3 regions of the Streptomyces sp. Ac-502 genome follow, and region 1 is predicted to be linked to each of the others. Evidence: riboswitches for the same ligand, from Rfam matches in the RefSeq annotation. Region 1 holds a riboswitch; each other region holds the start of a gene.
What was found. A riboswitch is a leader RNA that binds a small molecule or an ion and turns the genes downstream of it on or off. The one in region 1 is predicted to bind thiamine pyrophosphate.
Positions count from the first base shown of each region.

Region 2: another riboswitch for thiamine pyrophosphate. It lies ahead of thiO (glycine oxidase ThiO); the one in region 1 lies ahead of thiC (phosphomethylpyrimidine synthase ThiC).
Region 3: another riboswitch for thiamine pyrophosphate. It lies ahead of ACEXOX_RS34035 (thiamine ABC transporter substrate binding subunit); the one in region 1 lies ahead of thiC (phosphomethylpyrimidine synthase ThiC).

Region 1 covers NZ_JBHFFO010000001.1:5,551,434-5,558,323, reverse strand. The annotation lists gene ACEXOX_RS25140 (metallophosphoesterase) at 1-82, shown strand, start outside; gene ACEXOX_RS25135 (hypothetical protein) at 287-1,192, shown strand; gene ACEXOX_RS25130 (Bro-N domain-containing protein) at 1,335-2,240, shown strand; partial or broken gene thiC (phosphomethylpyrimidine synthase ThiC) at 2,482-4,271, opposite strand; TPP riboswitch at 4,265-4,423, opposite strand; partial or broken gene ACEXOX_RS25120 (YibE/F family protein) at 4,576-6,083, shown strand; gene ACEXOX_RS25115 (SsgA family sporulation/cell division regulator) at 6,206-6,631, opposite strand; gene ACEXOX_RS25110 (IclR family transcriptional regulator) at 6,736-6,890, opposite strand, start outside.
Region 2 covers NZ_JBHFFO010000001.1:3,248,470-3,255,359, forward strand. The annotation lists gene ACEXOX_RS14590 (hypothetical protein) at 1-1,158, opposite strand, end outside; gene metF (methylenetetrahydrofolate reductase [NAD(P)H]) at 1,212-2,129, opposite strand; partial or broken gene thiE (thiamine phosphate synthase) at 2,295-2,944, opposite strand; gene ACEXOX_RS14605 (Rv2175c family DNA-binding protein) at 3,100-3,465, opposite strand; gene ACEXOX_RS14610 (NAD(P)/FAD-dependent oxidoreductase) at 3,668-4,948, opposite strand; TPP riboswitch at 5,099-5,214, shown strand; gene thiO (glycine oxidase ThiO) at 5,212-6,519, shown strand; gene thiS (sulfur carrier protein ThiS) at 6,516-6,734, shown strand; gene ACEXOX_RS14625 (thiazole synthase) at 6,745-6,890, shown strand, end outside.
Region 3 covers NZ_JBHFFO010000001.1:7,451,107-7,457,996, reverse strand. The annotation lists gene ACEXOX_RS34055 (LOG family protein) at 1-696, shown strand, start outside; gene ACEXOX_RS34050 (hypothetical protein) at 746-1,747, shown strand; gene ACEXOX_RS34045 (ABC transporter ATP-binding protein) at 1,805-2,863, opposite strand; gene ACEXOX_RS34040 (ABC transporter permease) at 2,864-4,477, opposite strand; gene ACEXOX_RS34035 (thiamine ABC transporter substrate binding subunit) at 4,534-5,610, opposite strand; TPP riboswitch at 5,689-5,823, opposite strand; partial or broken gene rlmN (23S rRNA (adenine(2503)-C(2))-methyltransferase RlmN) at 5,857-6,890, opposite strand, start outside.

The DNA of each region.
Region 1 (6,890 bases):
CGACGGGCTGGCCATCGCCATGGACGGCGGGATCACCATGGCCGGAAAGCTACTGGTCGTACAACTTCCCCTGAGTGCCTGACCGTTATCCGGGCAGGGGTAGCGGAAGGTAGGGAAGTGGAGCAGCGGGGTCCGAGCCACGCAGGAGCGGTCCTTATTTCCGCAAACACCCTGTCACCCCGTGCCGGAGGCGCTCTACCATCGGTCTATCCGTAGCAGGCTCTCCTCCGTTTCCGCCCACTGCCCGGCCCACGCCGGCCTGTACGGCCCTACGGAGCATCGGGGGATGCACATGAACAGCGCTCCGCACCTGCTGAGCGAGGACCGCGCGGAGTTCGCGCGGCTCCTCGACGAGGCGCTGCGCACCGCGGAATACCGACCGGAGATGACCTCCGCGGCGACGAAGCACCTCAACACCGAGCAGTTGCGCACCATGGCGCTCAGCGCCACGTCGGCCATCGCGGCATGCGCGACGGCCGAATACCGTCACTATGTACGGCTCCGCGAGGAGCTGCGCGCTCCGGCGCCCGCACCGGACGCCGGCGGCGTGGAAGGCCGTGAGGAGAAAGGCGCTTCCGCGGGCGGACCGGGGATCGACCTCGCCACGACCGTGGGCGAGGTCGCCGAACCGGCCGGTGCCGGACTGGCCGCGATGCTCGCGGTGCTGGCCCCGGTACTGGCGGGGGTCGCCGCCGTCCTGTTCCTGGTCATCGGGTACGTCCTGCGGACGATCGGTACCGACCCGGCCGCCGCCCAGCCGATGATCAGCGTCGGCTGGATCTTCGCGGCGATCACCGCCGCCGGGGCACTCGTCGCCATGGCCAGCCTGGTCCACGCGGCCTGGCGCAACGGCTCCACCTCGCTCCGCGCCCCACGCACCGCTGACGACCGGGGCGCCCGGGACCGGGAGGTGGACGTCGCCCGGGACGCCTGGCGGCAGGCGCTCCTGGAGCGCGGCATACTGCCGTTCCTGCGCGAGGCCCTGTCCGACCCGGCCGGCGTCAACGGCCACGGCACGGCCCGGTACGTACCGCGCCGCGGCGTCGACGGCGGCCGTATCCCGACCCTGGGCTACTCACGGCCCGACTTCACCAGCCCGGACGGCGGCCCGCCCGCCGCTCCCCGACCCAGGTTCACCAGCCCGGACTTCACCAGCCCCGACTACGGAGGTCCGGACCACCACCCTGAATAGCGCCGACGAACCATGCCGCGGGGGCCCGGTGACGGGCCCCGCGGCGCGTGCGGCAGACCCGCCCCGATGGAGTGAAATCCGTTTTATCGGGCGGGGGTTGGGGTGGCGGGGGACTTACGTTCGGCGGTGGAGGTGATTCGCGATGAGCGAATGCGAGAAACCGCCGGGCAAGCGGGCCCGGCGAGACGCGCTGGACATCAACGACTTCGTCTACGCAGCAACCGCGACCCGACTGCGCAGGCTGACAATGCCGGACGGCGAACACTGGTTCCCGGCCATCGACCTGTGCCGCGAACTGGGCCATACCAACGCGCGCAAGGCGCTCGCCGACCATGTGCACCCTGGCGGCAAGTCCACGCTCGAGAACGTAACCTCACGTTACGGTCTCAGCATTCCCGCAGGTCGGGAGTGGCGCCGAGACTTGCACGTGGTAAATCTCCAGGGGCTGATCCAACTGGTGAACGCCTGCAACAAACCGGATGCCGCCCTCTTCAAGGAGTGGGTCTCAGAGGTCATCTTCACCGTTCAACGGGACGGCTCGTACTCCTTGAAGGTGTCGGAGATCAGCCGCAACCGGCCGCCGGACCCGCCGCCCCCCGAATCGGTCGTCACGCCACAAGAAATGGCTGAAGCCCTGACCCGCCTGGAAGTGCGCAACGAGAGCTTCCAGACGGAGGTCCTCGATACGCTACGGCGGGCCGAGCGGGCCTGGACTCGTATGGCCGAAACGCTGCAGCCCAAGGCGGACGTCGGCCCGGTCGTGGACAAACGCGCATTGCGGCTCACGACCGAGGACCTCTTCGCCCAGTGGAAGGCCCGGCTGCGCCTCACCGAGGACGTATGGGCTGTCGCCGTGTACATCCTGCCCACGCTGGCCGAAGCCGGACGGATCAGTTGTTCGACGGAGACGCTGGCCGCTAAAACCGGGCTGTCCCAGCAGCGCGTCCACGCGTGCCTGCGCTTCCTCCAGAAGCACCGCTGCATCCGCCAACAGGGGATGAGTAACGACGGGCACCCTGTGTACCTCGCAGAGTTGCCGCCCAAGTAGGAGATGAGCGGACCCGAAGTCGCAATCGCTACTTGCGGCTTCGGGCCCGTTCGTCGTCGCACGATAGTCATGCTCCGGGGCTCGCACCAGCCTGTGGACAACCCGGAGCGATCGTGCCGGATGTATCGACTGAACCCTCATTTTTCGTGAGGGTTCACGCGAGTTCGCAGGTCAACCCCCTATGGATGACGTGCCAGAAGTTTCGCGAGACTGTGACTGGAGGTCACAGTCTCGGAAACTCTCACTCCGCGATCGGCAGATACACCCGATTCCCCGCCGCCGCGAACTCCTTCGACTTCTCGGCCATTCCGGCCTCTGCCTCCGCATCCGCCCCCGCGCCGGCCGCCAGGTCGCCACCGTGCTCGCGGCGAATGTCCTGCGAGATCTTCATGGAGCAGAACTTCGGCCCGCACATGGAACAGAAGTGCGCCGTCTTAGCGGCTCCGCCGGCAGTGTCTCGTCGTGGAAGGCGCGGGCCGTGTCCGGGTCGAGGGCCAGGTTGAACTGGTCCTCCCACCGGAACTCGAAGCGCGCGTCGGACAGCGCGTCGTCCCACTCCTGGGCCCCGGGGTGCCCCTTGGCCAGGTCCGCCGCGTGGGCCGCGATCTTGTACGTGATCACGCCGGTCTTCACGTCGTCCCGGTCCGGCAGGCCCAGGTGCTCCTTGGGCGTGACGTAGCAGAGCATCGCCGTACCCCACCAGGCGATCATCGCCGCGCCGATCCCGGAGGTGATGTGGTCGTACGCGGGGGCGATGTCCGTGGTCAGCGGGCCGAGCGTGTAGAACGGGGCCTCTTCGCAGATCTCCTGCTGGAGGTCGATGTTCTCCTTGATCTTGTGCATCGGGACATGGCCCGGGCCCTCGATCATCGTCTGTACGCCGTGGCGCTTGGCGATCGTGTTCAGCTCGCCGAGCGTCCGCAACTCCGCGAACTGCGCCTCGTCGTTGGCGTCCGCGATGGACCCGGGGCGCAGGCCGTCGCCGAGGGAGTACGTGACGTCGTAGGAGGCGAGGATTTCGCAGAGTTCTTCGAAGTGGGTGTAGAGGAACGATTCCTTGTGGTGCGCGAGGCACCACGCCGCCATGATCGAACCGCCGCGCGAGACGATGCCGGTCTTGCGGCGGGCCGTCAGGGGCACGTACCGCAGCAGGACCCCGGCGTGGACGGTCATGTAGTCCACGCCCTGTTCGGCCTGTTCGATGACCGTGTCCTTGTAGATCTCCCAGGTCAGCTCCTCGGCCTTGCCGTCCACCTTCTCCAGTGCCTGGTAGAGGGGGACGGTGCCGATGGGCACGGGGGAGTTGCGCAGCACCCATTCGCGGGTGGTGTGGATGTTGCGGCCGGTGGACAGGTCCATGACCGTGTCGGCGCCCCAGCGGGTCGCCCAGGTCATCTTCTCCACCTCCTCCTCGATGGAGGAGGTGACGGCGGAGTTGCCGATGTTCGCGTTGACCTTGACCAGGAAGTTCTTGCCGATGATCATCGGCTCGATCTCCGGGTGGTTGACGTTGGCGGGCAGGACCGCCCGGCCGGCCGCGATCTCGTCCCGTACGAATTCGGGGGAGCAGTTCTCGCGGATCGCGACGTACTCCATCTCCGCCGTGACCTCGCCCCGCCGCGCGTACGCGAGCTGGGTGACCGCGGCGCCGCCCCGGCCCCGGCGCGGCTGCCGGGGGCGGCCGGGGAAGACCGCGTCGAGGTTCTTCAGGCCGCCGCGCGGCGAGGTGTGCTTGAGGCCGTCGTCCTCGGGCCGCGGCGGGCGGCCCGCGTACTCCTCGGTGTCCCCGCGGCTGATGATCCAGTTCTCCCGCAGCGGCGCCAGGCCGCGGCGGACGTCCGTTTCGATGTTGGGGTCGGTGTACGGTCCCGACGTGTCGTAGAGCGTCACGTCCTGGCCGTTGGTGAGGTGCACACGACGGACCGGAACCCTGAGGTCGGGGCGCGATCCGGTGAGGTAGCCCTTGTGCCAGCCGATCTCCGTGGCGGAGCCCTGGCCGTTTTCGGGCGTGCGTGCATCCTGCAGAGTCATGAAGACCCACTCCCTACGCCGGCATTACCCGGTAACAGGTTCGGCGGTCGACGCAGCGATGTCCGTGGCGGCGTTCCCGGCTTCGGCCGGACGTTCCGTACGGAGGTCAGCGCCCTCTCAGCCCGGTGCTCCAAGCTCCCGCGATTGCAAAGGTGACACCACGGTAGCGGCCGGTGTGGCGCGGTGAACAGGGGGCCCTGCCAGTTCTTGCGATGATCGGGCGGTGACCAGCAACGAGCCTTCACACTCCGCGCACGACCACACTTCCGGTTCGTCGCACAGGTCCGGGCCCCTGCCCGAGCCCATGTCCGGGCCCGCGTCCGAGCCCATGCCGGGGGCCGGGCCCGGGGCCGTGTCCGGAGCCGAGCTCGGAGCCGAGCCCGGGGCCGGAGACGAGGGCGGCAGCCACAGCCACGGGCGCAGCCACGGCCACGGCTCCGGACACGGCCACAGCCACGGGCATGGACACGGTCACGGGCACGGCCCCGCGGCCCCCGTCTCGCGCCACCTCCGCAAGGTCATCGCGGCGGTGCTCATCCCGTTCGCCGCCGCGGTGCTGGCCGGGCTGGTCGTGCTGTGGCCGGGCGGCGCACCCGGTCACAAGCCGTCCGGCATCGGTTTCGACCAGCCCACCGAGAAGGCGAAGGTGGTGAAGGTCGAGGAAGTGAACTGCGCGGACGTCCACGCCCAGCAGCAACAGCAACCTTCGCAGCAGCAACCCCCTCCTCCGGACCCCAGCAGGCCAAGCACTGCGAGCGGGCGGTCATCGAGGTGACCACCGGGAAGGACACGGGCCGGCGGTTCGAGTCGATCGTGACGCCCGAGGCCACGCGGCACTACGAAGCCGGCCAAGGGGTCGTGGTCGCGTACGCCCCCAAAGCGCCCATTAACCTGCAGTATTCGGTCACCGATGTGGACCGCACCTTCCCGATGTGGGTGCTCGCCGCCCTCTTCGCCGCGGCGGTCGTCGTGGTCGGGCGGCTGCGCGGGCTCCTGGCACTGGTCGCGCTGGTCGTGAGCTTCCTGGTCCTGACGCTGTTCATCCTCCCCGCCATCCTCCAGGGCGCGAATCCCCTGGTGGTCGCCATCGTCGGAGGCAGCGCGATCATGCTGGTCGCCCTCTACCTGTGCCACGGGCTGACGGCGCGTACGTCCGTCGCCGTACTGGGCACACTGGTCTCGCTGCTGCTGATCGGCCTGCTCGGCTCCCTCTTCATCGACTGGGCCCTGCTGTCCGGCAACACCGACGACCAGACCGGGCTGGTGCACGGCCTCTACCCCGACATCGAGATCCGCGGGCTGCTGCTGGCGGGCATCATCATCGGGTCGTTGGGCGTGCTCGACGATGTGACGGTCACTCAGACCGCCGCGGTATGGGAGCTGAAGGAGGCCGACCCGTCGGCAGGCCGGCGCAAGCTCTACACGTCGGCGATGCGCATCGGCCGCGATCACATCGCATCCGTCGTCAACACGCTCGTACTCGCTTACGCGGGCGCGGCACTGCCACTGCTGTTGCTGTTCACGATCGCACAGAGCAGTGTCGGTACGGTCGCCACCAGCGAGGTGGTCGCCGAGGAGGTCGTCCGCACGCTCGTGGGCAGCATCGGCCTGGTCGCGTCCGTACCGCTCACCACTCTGCTGGCCGCACTGGTGGTCTCGGCGGACCGGGAGACGGGCCTGGCGGCGGGCCGGGGCGCCCGCCGAGGTCCGGGGCGGGGTACGAGGCCGAGCACGGGGCGAAGCACAGGACGGCGCGCGGGCCGGGGTGCCGGCCGGGGCGCGGGCAGCGGCAGGCGGCGTCGCGCGCGCTGAAGCGGCGATCGGATGCGAGTTCCGCCCTGCGCCCGGAGGTCGGGCGTGAGCCCTGCCCTGAACCGGCCGGGCGCGCGGCCCGGGCCGGCCGTTCCGGCAGCGGTCCGGCAGCGGCCGCCCGCTCACCCCGCCTTCTGCGCCTCCGAAAGAATGCGGTCCAGTGTCGAGTCGAGCGTGTCGCACACCTCTTCCTCCCCGATCGGTACGAGTCGGTCCGTACGGTCGAGGAAGGCCACCAGTGGCGGGGCGCCGGCCCGGAACAGCGCCCGTTCGTCGGCCACCTGAAGGCTGATGAAGACATCGCTGAGGTGCTCGGAGGAGGACGGCTCGATGCGCACGTCGCCCTCACCGGACGGCTTGCTCAACCCGTCCAGCAGCAGCTCCCGACTGAAGGCCCAGGTCACGGGCGTGTCGCCGGGAAGGTCGAAGGTGAAGCTGACCGCATAGGGGTCCGCGCGGTCGAAGTACAGCTCCACCGGGATACGGAAGGCGAGCTCCTCGGACACGAGGAAGCTCATGATCACTTCTGCCTGAACTGTGTCGGTCATCAACCTCTGCCCCGTACTTGGTCGGAGATGGCCAGGAATCGTCCCTCTTGGCCCCATTGACGCCATCGTCTGTCACGTGCGAACGGATCACAAGGAGTGATATTTCAGATACTGATAGAGAAAGCGAGAGTGGTCACCGTCGCCTCCGCCATTCTGCGTAGTCGTTCGGTAACGCAGTGTAGGCGCTGAGCGTCGCTCGCGGGAAGAGAAATCGCCACGGCCGCGGCCGCCGAACCCACCTGGATCGGAAGCGCCGAGC
Region 2 (6,890 bases), 2.3 Mb from region 1:
GTACTGCTGCCCGTCGTAGCCCTGGTTCTGGTTCTGGTCCTGCGGGGGCTGGTAGGGCGGGTACGGCTGGTCGGCGGTGGGCTCGTTGCCGCGCTGCTGAGGGACCCACACCCCGCCGGGCGGAGTGTCGCCGTAGGAAGGCTGCGCCTGGCCCTGCGACGGGTCCTGCACGCCGGTGTACTGCTGCGCCGGGTAGGCCTGGGTGCCCCCGAAGGCGTCGGGCTGGTCGTACGGGTCGTACTGCCCGGCGTACTGCTGCTGGCCGATGTACGGGTCGGCGTAGGGCGCCTGCCCGCCTTGCTGCTGGCCGGGGAACCCGCCCTGACCGGGGAGTCCGCCCTGGCCGTGGCCTTGTTCGTGGCTCTGGCCCTGCCCCTGGCCTTGGCCCTGCCCCTGGTCCGTGCCGTAGGCGCTGTAGTGGTCGGGGTAGGCGTCCTGCCCGCCCTGGGCGGCGGCGCCGTAACCGCCGTCGTAGCCGTAGGCGTCCTGCCCGTATCCCCCGTAGCCGTCGTACGCGGCGTAGCCGGGCTCCTGCGAGCGGGCGTCGGAGCTGTATATGCCGTACTGGCCGGTCTCCTCGGGGATCGGCTGCGGGGCGTACACCTCGCTGGAGTCACCGCCCCCGTAACCGCTCCCGGAGCCCTCGACGCCCGCGAACGGGTCCGTGCCGTCGAACGGGTCCATGCCGTCGAACGCCGCCGTGCTGCCGTACGCGGCCGTACCGTCGTACGCGGCCGTGCCGGCCGGTGGCGTGCCGCCGTCCGCCGCCCCGGTGACCGCTTCCCCCGCGGCGGGGACCGCCTCCAGGCCGCTGACCTGGAGGGTCGGCCCGGCGTCCGCGGCCCGGCCGCCGCCCTTGGCCCGGCGCCGCCGGTTGTCGCCGCGCTTGCCGCTGTCCCGGCGCTTGCCGCGCAGCGCCCAGCCGGACTGGAAACCGCTGCGGAAGGAGAGCGTGACGTAGGTCTGCCCGACGGCGAAGGCGATGGCGCCGGCCGCTATCACGATCACCGACGGGATGACGACACCGACGACCACACCGAGGAAGCCGGTGAAGGCCAGCAGCCGCCACCGCAGTCTGGCCTTGTACTGGAGCAGCACTTCACTCAGGAGCCAGAGGGCGACACAGCCGAATGCGATGTAGAGGACCACCCAGCCCATGTACGCCCCTCTTCCGCCGCCCCGAGAGGCCGCCGTGGTGCGGCAAACCGCCGTCAGGACTGCTGGTGCAGACCCAGATTCTCGTAGATTTCCAGCGTCGCCGTGGAGTGGTTCAGGGTAATGAAGTGCAACCCGGGACTTCCCTCGGCCATCAAGCGCGCACACAGCTCCGTCGCATACTCGATGCCAATGGAGCGTACAGCCGCCGGATCGTCCTTGACCGCGAGGATGCGCTCGGCCAGCTCGGGCGGGAAGGCGGCATTGCTGAGCTGCGCGAACCGTTCGATCTGGCGGACGTTGGTGACCGGCATGATCTCCGGGATGACGGGCGTCTCGCAACCCGCCGCGGCGACCCGGTCCCGCAGCCGGAGGTAGTCCTCGGCGTAGAAGAACATCTGGGTGATCGCGAAGTCCGCGCCGGCCCGGCACTTGTCGACGAAGTGCCGCACGTCGGTGTCCCAGTCCGTGGAGCGCGGGTGCATCTCCGGGAAGGCCGCCACGCCGACGCAGAAGTCGCCCGACTCCTTGATGAGCCGGACCAGTTCGGCGGCGTACAGGACGCCTTCGGGGTGCTGGACCCAGTCGCCCATCGGGTCGCCGGGCGGGTCGCCGCGCAGCGCGAGCATGTTGCGGATACCGGCGTCGGCGTACTGCCCGATGATGTTGCGCAGGTCGGCGAGGGAGTGGTTGACGGCGGTCAGGTGGGCGACCGGGGTGAGAGTGGTGTCGGTGGCGATCCGTTCGGTCGCGCGCACCGTGCCCTCGCGGGAGGTGCCGCCCGCCCCGTACGTCACGGAGACGAAGGTCGGCGCGACCGCCTCGATCCGGCGAATGGCGTTCCACAACGTCCGCTCGCCCTTCTCCGTCTTCGGGGCGGCGAACTCGAACGAATACGACTGCTTGCCGGAAGCGAGCAGGTCGCGCACGGTCCGTGCGCGATCAGTCCTGGTGGAAGCTGTGCCTAGGGCCATACGTGCAGATTATCCACCGGCTTCCCGCGCACCAACCGACTCCGGCGAAATGCCCGGATAGCCGCGTTCCGGTCCACACCGTGGACACCGTCCGGCCGACGCCGGGCCATCTCCCGTACGAACGGGCCCACGGCGGAGCGGTACGGGCGGCCCGCGCCGGAGCGGTCACTGCCCGCGGGCGCGTACCCGCTTCGCCAGGTCGGCGGCCGCGGCCCCCGGGTCCCCGGCCTCGGTGATCGCCCGGACGACGACCACCCGGCGGGCGCCCGCGTCCAGTACCTGGTCCAGGTTGGACGCGTCGATCCCCCGATGGCGAACCAGGGGCGCTCGGGCCGCCGCGCGGCGGCGTGGCGGACCAGGCCGAGGCCGGGGGCGTGGCGGCCGGGCTTGGTCGGGGTGGGCCAGCAGGGGCCGGTGCAGAAGTAGTCCACGCCGGGTTCGGTCAGCGCGGCGTCCACCTCCGCCTCGGCGTGGGTGGACCGGCCGATCAGCACGTCGTCGCCGAGAACGGCGCGGGCGGCGGGCACCGGCAGGTCGCCCTGGCCCAGGTGCAGGACGTCCGAGCCGATGGCGTGGGCGACGTCGGCGCGGTCGTTGACCGCGAGCAGCTTGCCGTGCCGGCGGCAGGCGTCCGCGAAGACTTCCAGGTGGGCCAGCTCTTCGGCGGCCTCCATGCCCTTGTCGCGCAGCTGCACGACGTCCACGCCCGACGCGAGCACCGCGTCCAGGAACTGCGCGAGGTCGCCCTGGCGCTTGCGGGCGTCCGTGCACAGGTAGAGCCGGGCGTCGGACAGGGCGTGGCGTGCGGTGCTCATCGGACGGGTCCCCCCAGGTCTACGGCGTACGGGCCGGGCCTTCCGGCCCGTACGCCAATGGTGCGAAGACGGTCGCGGCCGCGGGTGCGGGCGCGACGGTGGTACGGCTGCGGACGCACTCGACGCACGGGTGCGCCCCGCAGCGGGGAGCGGGTCTAGACGGCGAGCGCCTGAGCCCGGCGCTTCACCTCCGTACCGCGGTTCTCACGCAGGGCCTGGGCGGGGGTGCCGGGCAGCGTCTCGTCGGCGGTGAAGAGCCACTCCAGCATCTCCTCGTCGGTGAAGCCGTCGTCCCGCAGGAGCGTCAGCGTCCCGACGAGGCCCTTGAGGACCTTGTCGTCCTTGATGAAGTCGGCCGGCACATGCAGGGCACGGTTCTCGCCGCGGCGCACCGCGATCAGCTGGCCCTCCTTCACCAGCTGCCGCACACGCGTCACCTCGACGCCGATCATCTCGGCGATGTCGGGGAGGGTGAGCCAGGCGGGGACGAGTCCATCGATCTTTGCGTCAATCTCGGTCACGGGACAAGCCTGCCACCTCGCACTGACAGCCGGTAGCCGGGCATCGCCATCGGCGCAGCCCACAGCACCCGAACGCGCTGCCGAACACCCCGCCGAACGTGCCGCCGGACGCGCTGTCGGTCGTACCGCCGGACACGCCACCCGCAGGAGCTACGGCCCCGGCCCCGGCCCCGGATTCCGCCCCGGACCGCCCCGGATCGCCTCAGACCGCCGCCGACTTCAGCGGTACGGACGCGTCCGCCGCCCTCCGCCGGTCCAGCACCGCGCCCCGCTCGATGAGCTTGCGGCCCTGGGCCAGGTCGCGGGGCCGGCCGACCGCCAGCAGTCCGACGAGCACGCCCTCGCGCAGCCACACCACCGACCAGGCCGCGCTCTCGGGGTCGCCGCGCCACACCGTCTCGTCGGCGCCCGCGTGATGCCCGGCGTACTGCACGAAACGCCCGAACTGCTCGGACCAGAAGTACGGGACCGGGTCGTACACCGGCCCCTCGGCGGCGCCGCGGACGATGGTGGCGGCGACCGTGCGCGGCCCGTGCAGGGCGTTGTCCCAGTGGTGGACCAGCAGGCGGCTGCCGTAGCGGGCGGACGGGAAGGAGACGCAGTCGCCGACCGCGTACACGTCGGGCAGCGTGGTGCGCAGCCGCTCGTCGGCCAGGACGGAGCGGTCCTCGGACGACAGCTCGATGCCGGACCCGGCCAGCCAGGCGGTCGCGGGGCGGGCACCGATGCCGACGACGACCGCGTCGGCGGTGAGCACCGCGCCGTCGGCGAGCGTCACCGCGCCCTCGGTGACCGCGGCGACCCGGGCGCCGGTACGCAGCCGGGCGCCGCTGTCCTCGTACCAGGCCGCCATGGGAGCGGCGACCTCGGCGGGCAGCGCGCCGGCCAGCGGCCGGTCGGCGGCCTCGACGACCGTCACCGGGCAGCCCGCCTCGCGCGCCGCTGTGGTGAACTCCGCGCCGATCCAGCCCGCGCCGACGACCACGACCTCACGCTGCCCGGCCAGTACCGACCGCAGCCGCTCGGCGTCGTCGAGGGTGCGCAGGACATGGACGTCCGGCAGCCCGTCACAGCCGGGCAGGGTGACCGGCTCGGCGCCGGTGGCGATGACCAGGTGGTCGTACGGCAGCGGCCCGGCGTCCGTCTCCAGCACCCGCGAGTCGGCCGCGAGCCCTATGGCGCGCCGCCCCAGCAGCAGCTCGATGCCGAGCGCCTCGAAGTCGACGTCGAAGGCGGACCCGTCGGCCTTGCCGAGCAGCACGGCCTTGGACAGCGGCGGTCGGTCGTACGGCTGGTGCGGCTCTTCGCCGAGCACCGTGACCGCCCCGCGCCAGCCCTGTTCGCGCAGGGCGACGGCGGTCTGCACACCGGCCAGTCCGGCGCCGACGATGACGGCGCGCCGGGTGCGCTCGGCCGCGCGTTCGGCGGATTCGCGGTCCTGGCGCGCGCGGTCAGGGTCTTGGGGCTGGGTCTGCTCGCTCACCCGATCACTGTAGGACGGGGTGTCTCGCGACCTGGAGCACCGCGCGACGAGATCTATGACACAAGGTCACGGCCCGTAACCCGCCGGCCCCCGCGCCCCGCACCCGGCGCTCCCTTACGGCGCGTCGGCGGCCCGTACTAGGGTTGCCGGTGAACGCACACGCGGGAGCCCGGACGCGACCGGGCTGAGAGGGAGGCTGACGCGGCCTCCGACCGTACGAACCTGATCCGGGTCATGCCGGCGAAGGGAGGGGCTGGACGCCCATGCATCCACCCGCACGGAATTCGACGCCCCCCGGGGCGGCCGCCGCGTCCGGCGCGAGCCCGGACGTGCTCGTCGTCGGCGGCGGCATCATCGGCCTGGTCACCGCCTGGCGGGCGGCCCTGCTCGGGCTGCGGACCGCCGTCGCCGACCCGGCCCCCGGCGGCGGCGCCGCCCAGGTCGCGGCGGGGATGCTGGCCGCCGTCACCGAGCTGCACTACGGCGAGCAGACGCTGCTCGGCCTCAATCTCGCCTCCGCGCGCCGCTATCCGGAGTTCGCCGCCGAGCTGACGGAGGCGAGCGGTCTGGATGTCGGCTACCGCCGGTGCGGCACCCTGGCCGTCGCGCTGGACGCCGACGACCGCGCCCACCTGCGCGATCTGCACGCCCTCCAGCTCCGCAGCGGCCTGGAGTCCGAGTGGCTGACGGGGCGCGAGTGCCGGCGCCTGGAGCCGTTGCTCGCGCCGGGCGTGCGCGGGGGCCTGCGCGTGGACGGGGACCACCAGGTCGACCCGCGACGGCTGGCCGCCGCGCTGCTCGCCGCCTGTGAGCGGGCCGGGGTCGCCTTCCACCGCGCCGCGGCCGAGCGGCTGACCGTCGTGCGGGGCCGCGCCACCGGCGCCGGGCTGGCCGACGGCAGCCGGGTCACGGCCGGGCAGGTGGTGCTCGCGGCGGGCAGCCGGAGCGGGCTGCTGGCGGGCGTCCCCGAGGACGTGCTGCCGCCGGTCCGCCCGGTCAAGGGCCAGGTGCTGCGGCTGCGGATGCCGGACGGCCTGCCCGGCGGCGTACCGTTTCTGTCCCGCACCGTACGGGCCGTGGTGCGCGGCGGCCCGCTCTACCTCGTACCGCGCGAGAACGGCGAGCTGGTCGTCGGCGCCACCAGCGAGGAGCTGGGCTGGGACACCACGGTCACCGCGGGCGGGGTCTACGAGCTGCTGCGGGACGCCCATGAACTGGTCCCCGGCATCACCGAACTGCCCTTGGTCGAGTCCCGCGCCGGGCTGCGCCCCGGCTCGCCCGACAACGCGCCGCTGCTCGGCCCGACCGCGCTGCCCGGCCTGCTGGTGGCGACCGGCCACTACCGCAACGGGGTGCTGCTGACGCCGGTCACGGGCGACGTGATGGCGGCGGCGCTGACCGGCGGCCCGCTGCCTGAGGAGGCGCGGGCGTTCACCCCGGACCGCTTCGCGCCGGGCGCGCCCGGGCTCCCGGCATCGTCCGGTCCCGCGCCCTCGTCCGGTCCCGTGCCGTCGTCCACTTCCCTCCAGGCTCCCGCGACCGCCCCCGCCCCTCAGGAGCAGCCCGTATGACCGTCACCACGCCCATCACCGTCTCCGTGAACGGCGAGCCCCGGGAGTTCCCCGGCGGGCTCACCCTGGACCGGCTCGTCGCCGGTCTGACCACGGCACCGGGCGGCGTGGCCGCCGCCGTCAACGAGGCCGTGGTGCCGCGCGGCCAGTGGCCCGCCACCGCGCTCGGCGACGGCGACCGCGTCGAGGTCCTCACCGCAGTCCAGGGAGGCTGATCCGTACGTCATGGCCGACGACCTCCTCACCATCGCCGACACCACCTTCGACTCCCGACTGATCATGGGGACGGGCGGAGCGCCCAGTCTCGGCATCCTGGAACGGGCGCTGCTCGCCTCCGGTACGGAGCTGACGACGGTCGCCATGCGCCGTCT
Region 3 (6,890 bases), 1.9 Mb from region 1:
CGCGGTTCCGACGCGTACGAAGGCGCGGCCCGGCTGGGGCGCCGGCTCGCCCGGACCGGTCTGACGGTCGCCACGGGCGGCGGTCCGGGCGCGATGGAGGCCGCGAACCTCGGCGCCTACGCTGCCCCCTTCGAGGACACCATGCTGGCCGAGAGCCTCGCTCTCCTCGCCAAGGTGCCGCGGTTCGGCCCCTCGGTGACGGACTGGGCGCGGGCCGCCTTCGAGGTACGGGACCGCTGGCCGGACGGCGGCGACTCGGTCGGCATCCCCACCTGGTTCTACGGGCACGAGCCGCCGAACGCCTTCGCGGCCCACATCGCCAAGTACTTCGTCAACGCGGTCCGCGAGGACGGCCTCCTGGCGCGCTCCAACGCCGGAGTGATCTTCCTGCCCGGCGCGGCGGGCACCGTGCAGGAGATCTTCGACAACGCGACCCCGAACTACTACGGGTCGCGGGGCGAACCGACCCCGATGGTGCTCGTCGACCGTGCCCACTGGACCGAGCGGCTGCCCGCCTGGCCCCTGTTGCAGGCGCTCGCCGCGGAACGCGCCATGTCCGACAAGATCGCTCTGGTCGACTCGGTGGAAGAGGCCACGGAAGCACTGGCCCGCCTCGGCGGAGCCCCCGGTCCCGGCCCAGCGGCATCTGCCCGACCGTCCGAGGCAACTCACGCCCCCGAAACCACGTCTCGCTAGTCAGGTAATGCACAGGTAAAACCAGGCAGTGCGCGAAACGGAGTTCTTGGTGCTCATCGGTCTTCTGACGGCGGTAGCGGCCTCGGCCTGCTACGGCACGGGGTCGGTCCTGCAAGCGGTGGGATCACGCAAGTCCGCGCGCCGGGAGGCGGCCGCCGCGTCCACCACCGGCGTCACCGCACACGGCGGGCCCAGTCTCTCCTCCACCGCCAAGGCGGCCGTGACCTGGGAGTTCATGGTCGGCACGGTGCTGGACTTCGTGGGCTTCGGCCTCGGCGCGCTGGCCGCCCGGCTGCTGCCGCTCTTCCTCTCGCAGACCGTCATCAGCGCCAACCTCGTGATCACCGCCGTCCTCAGCATCAAGCTGCTCGGCATCCGGCTGAACCGCCCCGAGTGGGCCTCCATCGCCGTGGTCTGCTCGGCGCTGGTCCTGCTGGCCACCGCTGCCGGGCCGGAGGGCGGCGGTGACGCGTCGACGACCACCCACTGGTGGCTGCTGATCGCCTCGGTCGCGCTGATCGGCGGTGGCACGCTGGTCGTCCGGCTGCTCGGCAGCCGCGCCGCGATCCTCGCCGGCCTGCTGTCCGGCCTGGGCTTCGGCGCGCTCGGTGTCGGGGTGCGCGTACTGAACGGCGTCGACCCGTTCCACCTGCCCACGCTCCTGGCGGACCCGGCGCTCTACGCCATTCTGGTCGCCGGTATCGGCGGTATGTATCTGCACACGGTGGCCCTCCAGATCGGTTCGGTCAACGGCGCCACGGCGGCGCTGGTGGTGGGTGAGACGGTGGTGCCGGGCATCCTCGGGGTGCTGTGGCTCGGTGACTCCTCCCGGCCCGGCTTCGCCTGGATGGCGGTGCTCGGCTTCGTCGTGGCGGTGGCCGGTGCCGTCGCGGTCGCCTGGTTCGGCGAACCGGAGGACGGCGGCGCGACCGGTACGGCTAGCGGACCGGCGGCCGTACCGGCCCCCGCGGAGGAAGCGAAGACGCTGGACGGGCCGTCGGCCGGGGGCGACGCACGGACCACGACGGGCAGCCGCACCAGCTCCTCGTAGCCCCGTAGCACTTCTCGTAGCGCGGGCACGGGCACGCGCCCCCACGGTGGGCGTCCCTCAGCGGTTCAGGACCACGACGTCCTCGGCCGCGAAGGTGACGCCCACCGACTCGCCGTCCTGCGGAGCGTCCCGCAGCGCGCAGGCCGCCTCCACCTGCGGTCCGGTGTCCGGCTGGAGGAGCAGGGCGACATGGGTACCGCGGAAGGTACGGGCCGCTACCATGCACGGCAGTCCGTCCGCGGCAGCCGTGATCCCCACCCCGGCCGGACGCACCAGCAGGCGGCACGGGCCGTCCGGCGTGCCGTCCGGTACGGGGACCTTGCCCCACGGGGTGTCGGCGGCCCCGCCCCGCACGGTCGCCTCCACGACGTTGTCGAAGCCCAGGAAGCGGGCGACGAACTCGGTGGCGGGACGCTGCCAGACCTCCAGCGGAGTACCGCTCTGCGCGATCCGCCCCTCCTGCATGACCACCACCCGGTCGGCCAGCGCGAAGGCCTCACCCTGGTCGTGCGTCACGGCCAGTACGGTCGTCCCCAGCTCGCCGAAGACTCTCCGCAGCTCGACGACCAGGCGCTCCCGCAGGCCGCGGTCGAGCTGGCCGAGCGGCTCGTCCAGCATCAGCAGCCGTGGCCGCGGCGCGAGGGCGCGGGCCAGCGCCACCCGCTGTTGTTCGCCACCGGACAGCGCCGCCACAGCGCGCCGCTGGGCCCCCGGCAGGCCGACCAGGTCCAGGAGTTCGGCCACCGTACGCTCCTGTTCGGCACGCGAGGCGCCGCGCATGCGCAGGCCGAAGGCCACGTTCCCGCCGACGTCGCGCTGCGGGAAGAGCTGGTGGTCCTGGAACATCAGCCCGACGCCACGGCGGTGTGTGGGCACGCCCGACTGGTCCCGTCCTTCCAGGAAGACGCGCCCCGCGTCGGCGGCTTGCAGTCCCGCCACGACCCGCAGCAGCGTGGACTTGCCGCTGCCGCTGGGCCCCAGTACGCACACGATCTCCTGCGCGGCGACGCTCAGACCGACCGCGTCCAGCGCCGGCGGCTGCCCGGTACGGAAGCGGACGGTGACGTCGTCCAGCCGCAGCAGTGCCTCGTCCGCCGTGTCCGCGTGTTCCGCCATCTAAAACTCTCCGGCCTGATCGGTACGGATGCGCTCCAGCGCCAGCAGCGCGCCCGCGCACACCACCATCAAGATCGTGGACAGCGCCATCGCCTGTCCGTAGTTGAGTTCTCCGGCGCGTCCCAGCAGCCGTGCGACGGCCACCGGCAGCGTCGGGTTGTCCGGCCGCGCGATGAAGACCGTCGCGCCGAACTCGCCCAGCGACACGGCGAAGGCGAAGCCCGCGGCGACCAGCAGGGCCCGTCGCACCAGCGGCAGGTCGACCTCGCGCCACACCCGCCAGGGCGAGGCTCCCAGCACCGCGGCCGCTTCCCGCAGCCGCTCGTCCACCGCGCGCAGCACGGGCAGCATGGTCCGTACGACGAAGGGCACTCCGACCAGCGCCTGCGCCAGTGGCACCAGCCACCACGAGGACCGCAGATCGAGCGGCGGCTCGTCGAGAGTGATCAGAAAGCCGAAGCCGACGGTCACGGCCGAAACCCCGAGGGGCAGCATCAGCAACGCATCGAACCCTCGCACCAACCGGCCGCCCCGCTTCGTCAGCGCGGCAGCGGCCAGCCCGCCCACCACCAGGGCGATCAGCGTGGCGGCGGCCCCGTAGGCGAGCGAGTTCCACAGGGCGTTCAAGGGGGCGACGGCAAAGGTGCTGTCCATGGAGGCAGCGGATTGCAACGCCCGGTAGAACGTGAACCCGTAGCCGTCCGGCCCGGCGAAGGACCGTTCGATCAGCACCGCCAGCGGCACCACCAGCAGCAGCGCGATCACGACGAGCGTCCCCCACAGGAGCGCCCACTGTCCGGCGCCACGCGGCCGCCGCACTGTCTGCGCCGGGTCGACGAGCGTGAGGGCGGCCTCCCGCCGCCGTACGGTCCAGGCGTGCAGGGCCAGCAGCGCCAGCACGGCGGCGAACTGGAGCAACGTGAGAACGGCAGCGGTCGGCAGGTCCAGGAAATCGGCGGTCTGCCGGTAGATCTCCACTTCCAGTGTGGAGAACGTCGGCCCGCCGAGGATCTGCACCACACCGAAGGAGGTGAAGGTGAAGAGGAAGACCATCAGTGCGGCGGCCGCGACGGCCGGCCCCAGGGCGGGCAGCGTCACCCGCCGCCAGGCGCCCCAGCGGGACGCCCCGAGCACCCGGGCCGCTTCTTCCTGCCGCGGGTCGAGCTGCCCCCAGAGGCCGGACACGGTCCGTACGACCACGGCGTAGTTGAAGAAGACGTGCGCCAGCAGGATCGCCCACACCGAGGTGTCCAGCCGTACGCCCCACAGGTCGTCCAGCACCCCGCCGCGCCCGACCAGCGCCAGGAACGCCGACCCGACGACCACCGTCGGCAGGACGAACGGCACCGCGACCACGGACCGCAGCAGCTTCTTTCCGGGGAATTCGAAGCGCGCGAAGACATACGCGCCGGGGAGCGCGATCAGCAGCGTGAGCCCGGTCGAGGCCGCTGCCTGCCAGGCGGTGAACCACAGGACGTGCAGGACGTCCGGGTCGGTGAGCACCTCCCCGGCACGGCCCAGCTGCCACTGTCCGCCGTCCTTCAGGCCGCGCCCGACGATCGCGGCGACCGGGTAGGCGAAGAACAGCGCGAAGAAGGCGAGCGGCAGCGCCATCAGGGCGAGCCGGGTGGCCGTTCCCCGCGCGCGGCGCGCCCGCCCCTGACGGCCGGTTACTTCAGAACGAGCGAGGACCACTGCTTGATCCACTGTTCGCGGTTCTTGGTGATCGTCTCCGGAGCCACCGTCTGCGGCTTGTCGATCTTCTCGCCGTACTTGGTGAACAGCTCCGGCACCTTCGCGTCCTCACGCGCCGGGTTGACGAACATCTGGAGCGGCACGTCCTCCTGGAACTGCTTGCTCAGCAGGAAGTCCAGCAGCGCCTTGCCGCCCTTCTCGTTCTTGGCGCCCTTGAGCAGGCCCGCGAACTCGATCTGCCGGAAGCAGGTGCCGGTCGCGACACCGGTGGGGGCCTCCTTGGGCTCCGGCTTCTTGCCCAGCACCTCCACCGGCGGGCTCGACGCGTACGACACCACCAGGGGCTTGTCCCCCTTGCCCTGGCCGGCCGCCGACCCCGAGAACCGCTCGTTGTACGCCTGCTCCCAGCCGTCCACGACCTCGACGCCGTTGGCCTTGAGCTTCTTCCAGTACTCCTGCCAGCCGGATTCGCCGTACTCGGCGATGGTGCCGAGCTGGAAGGCGAGCCCCGGCGAGGACGTGGCGGAGTTCTCGGTGACCAGCAGCCCCTTGTACTCGGGCTTGAGCAGGTCGTCGAAGGTCTTCGGCGGCGCGATCTTGTGCTCGGCGAAGTAGGCCCGGTCGTAGTTGACGCAGGTGTCGCCGTAGTCCACCGGCGTCACCCGGTGCTCCGCCTTGTCGAGCTGGAGCTCGTCGGACACGCTCTCCAGCCCCTTGGCCTGGTACGGAGTGAAGATCCCTTCCTTCAGCCCCCGCGACAGCAGCGTGTTGTCGATACCGAAGAAGACATCACCCTGAGGGTTCCCCTTCGACAGGATCGCCTGGTTGACGGCCTTGCCCGCGTCCCCGCCCTTGAGCACGTCGACCTTGTAGCCGGTCTGCTCGGTGAACTCCGCCAGCACGGATTTCGAGACGTTGAAGGAGTCATGGCTGACGAGTGTGACGCTCTTCGGGTCCTTGCTGCCGCTGCCGCCCGAGCCGCACGCGGCGAGCGCCGTCATGCCGGCCGCGACGGCCAGCGCCGTGACGGTGATCCTTCTGGTGGTGCTCACTGAATTCCTCCTGGCTGGCCAGGAAGAGACGCGGCCCCGCCCGGCGCTCCGCGAAGGAGGCCGGACGGGGCGCAACAGCATGAGTGACGACCGAACTTCCTACCCGGAATGACCCGGGCGAGGTTCAAGGGTCTGCGGCACCTCGGTGTCCGTGACGCTAGGTCCGTGACACTGCCGCACTCTCAGCGCTGTGGCGCTCCCCTGTCGGAATGTGCATTTGTTCGATCACACCGTACCAGCGGGCGGTCAGCGCTCCGAGGCGGCGAGCTGCCCGCAGGCGCCGTCGATCTCCTGCCCGCGCGTGTCGCGGACCGTCACCGGCACGCCGTGCGCGGCGATGGCCTCCACGAACGCCTTCTCGTCCTCGGGACGGGAGGCGGTCCACTTCGAACCGGGCGTCGGGTTCAACGGAATGAGATTGACATGAACCCGCTTGCCCTTGAGCAGCCGGCCCAGCAGGTCGCCCCGCCAAGCCTGGTCGTTGATGTCCCGGATCAGCGCGTACTCGATCGAAATCCGTCGACCGGACTTCTCCGCGTACTCCCACGCCGCGTCCAGCACCTCACGCACGTTCCAGCGCGTGTTGACCGGCACGAGCGTGTCGCGCAGCTCGTCGTCCGGCGCGTGCAGCGACACCGCGAGCCGGCACTTCAGCCCCTCGTCCGCGAAGCGCAGCATCGCCGGCACGAGACCGACCGTGGACACCGTGATGCCCCGCTGCGACAGCCCCACCCCGTCGGGCTCGGGGTCGGTCAGCCGCCGGATCGCGCCCACGACCCGGTTGTAGTTCGCCAGCGGCTCGCCCATGCCCATGAAGACGATGTTGGACAACCGGGCCGGCCCACCCGGCACCTCACCGTCCCGCAGTGCCCGCATACCGTCGACGATCTGATGAACGATCTCGGCGGTGGAGAGGTTCCGGTCCAGCCCGGCCTGCCCCGTGGCGCAGAACGGACAGTTCATACCGCACCCGGCCTGCGACGAGATGCACATCGTGACCCGGTCCGGGTAGCGCATCAGCACGGACTCCACGAGGGTCCCGTCGTGCAGCTTCCACAGGGTCTTGCGGGTGGTGTCGTCGTCACAGGAGATGTGCCGCACCACACTCATCAGCTCGGGCAGCAGCTCCGACGCCAGCTTCCCCGCGCCGCGGCCGGAATGTCGGTCCACTCCGCCGGGTCGTGCGCATACCGCGCGAAGTAGTGCTGCGACAGCTGCTTGGCACGAAACGGCTTCTCACCGACCGCGGCCACGGCTTCACGCCGCTCGGCGGGGGTGAG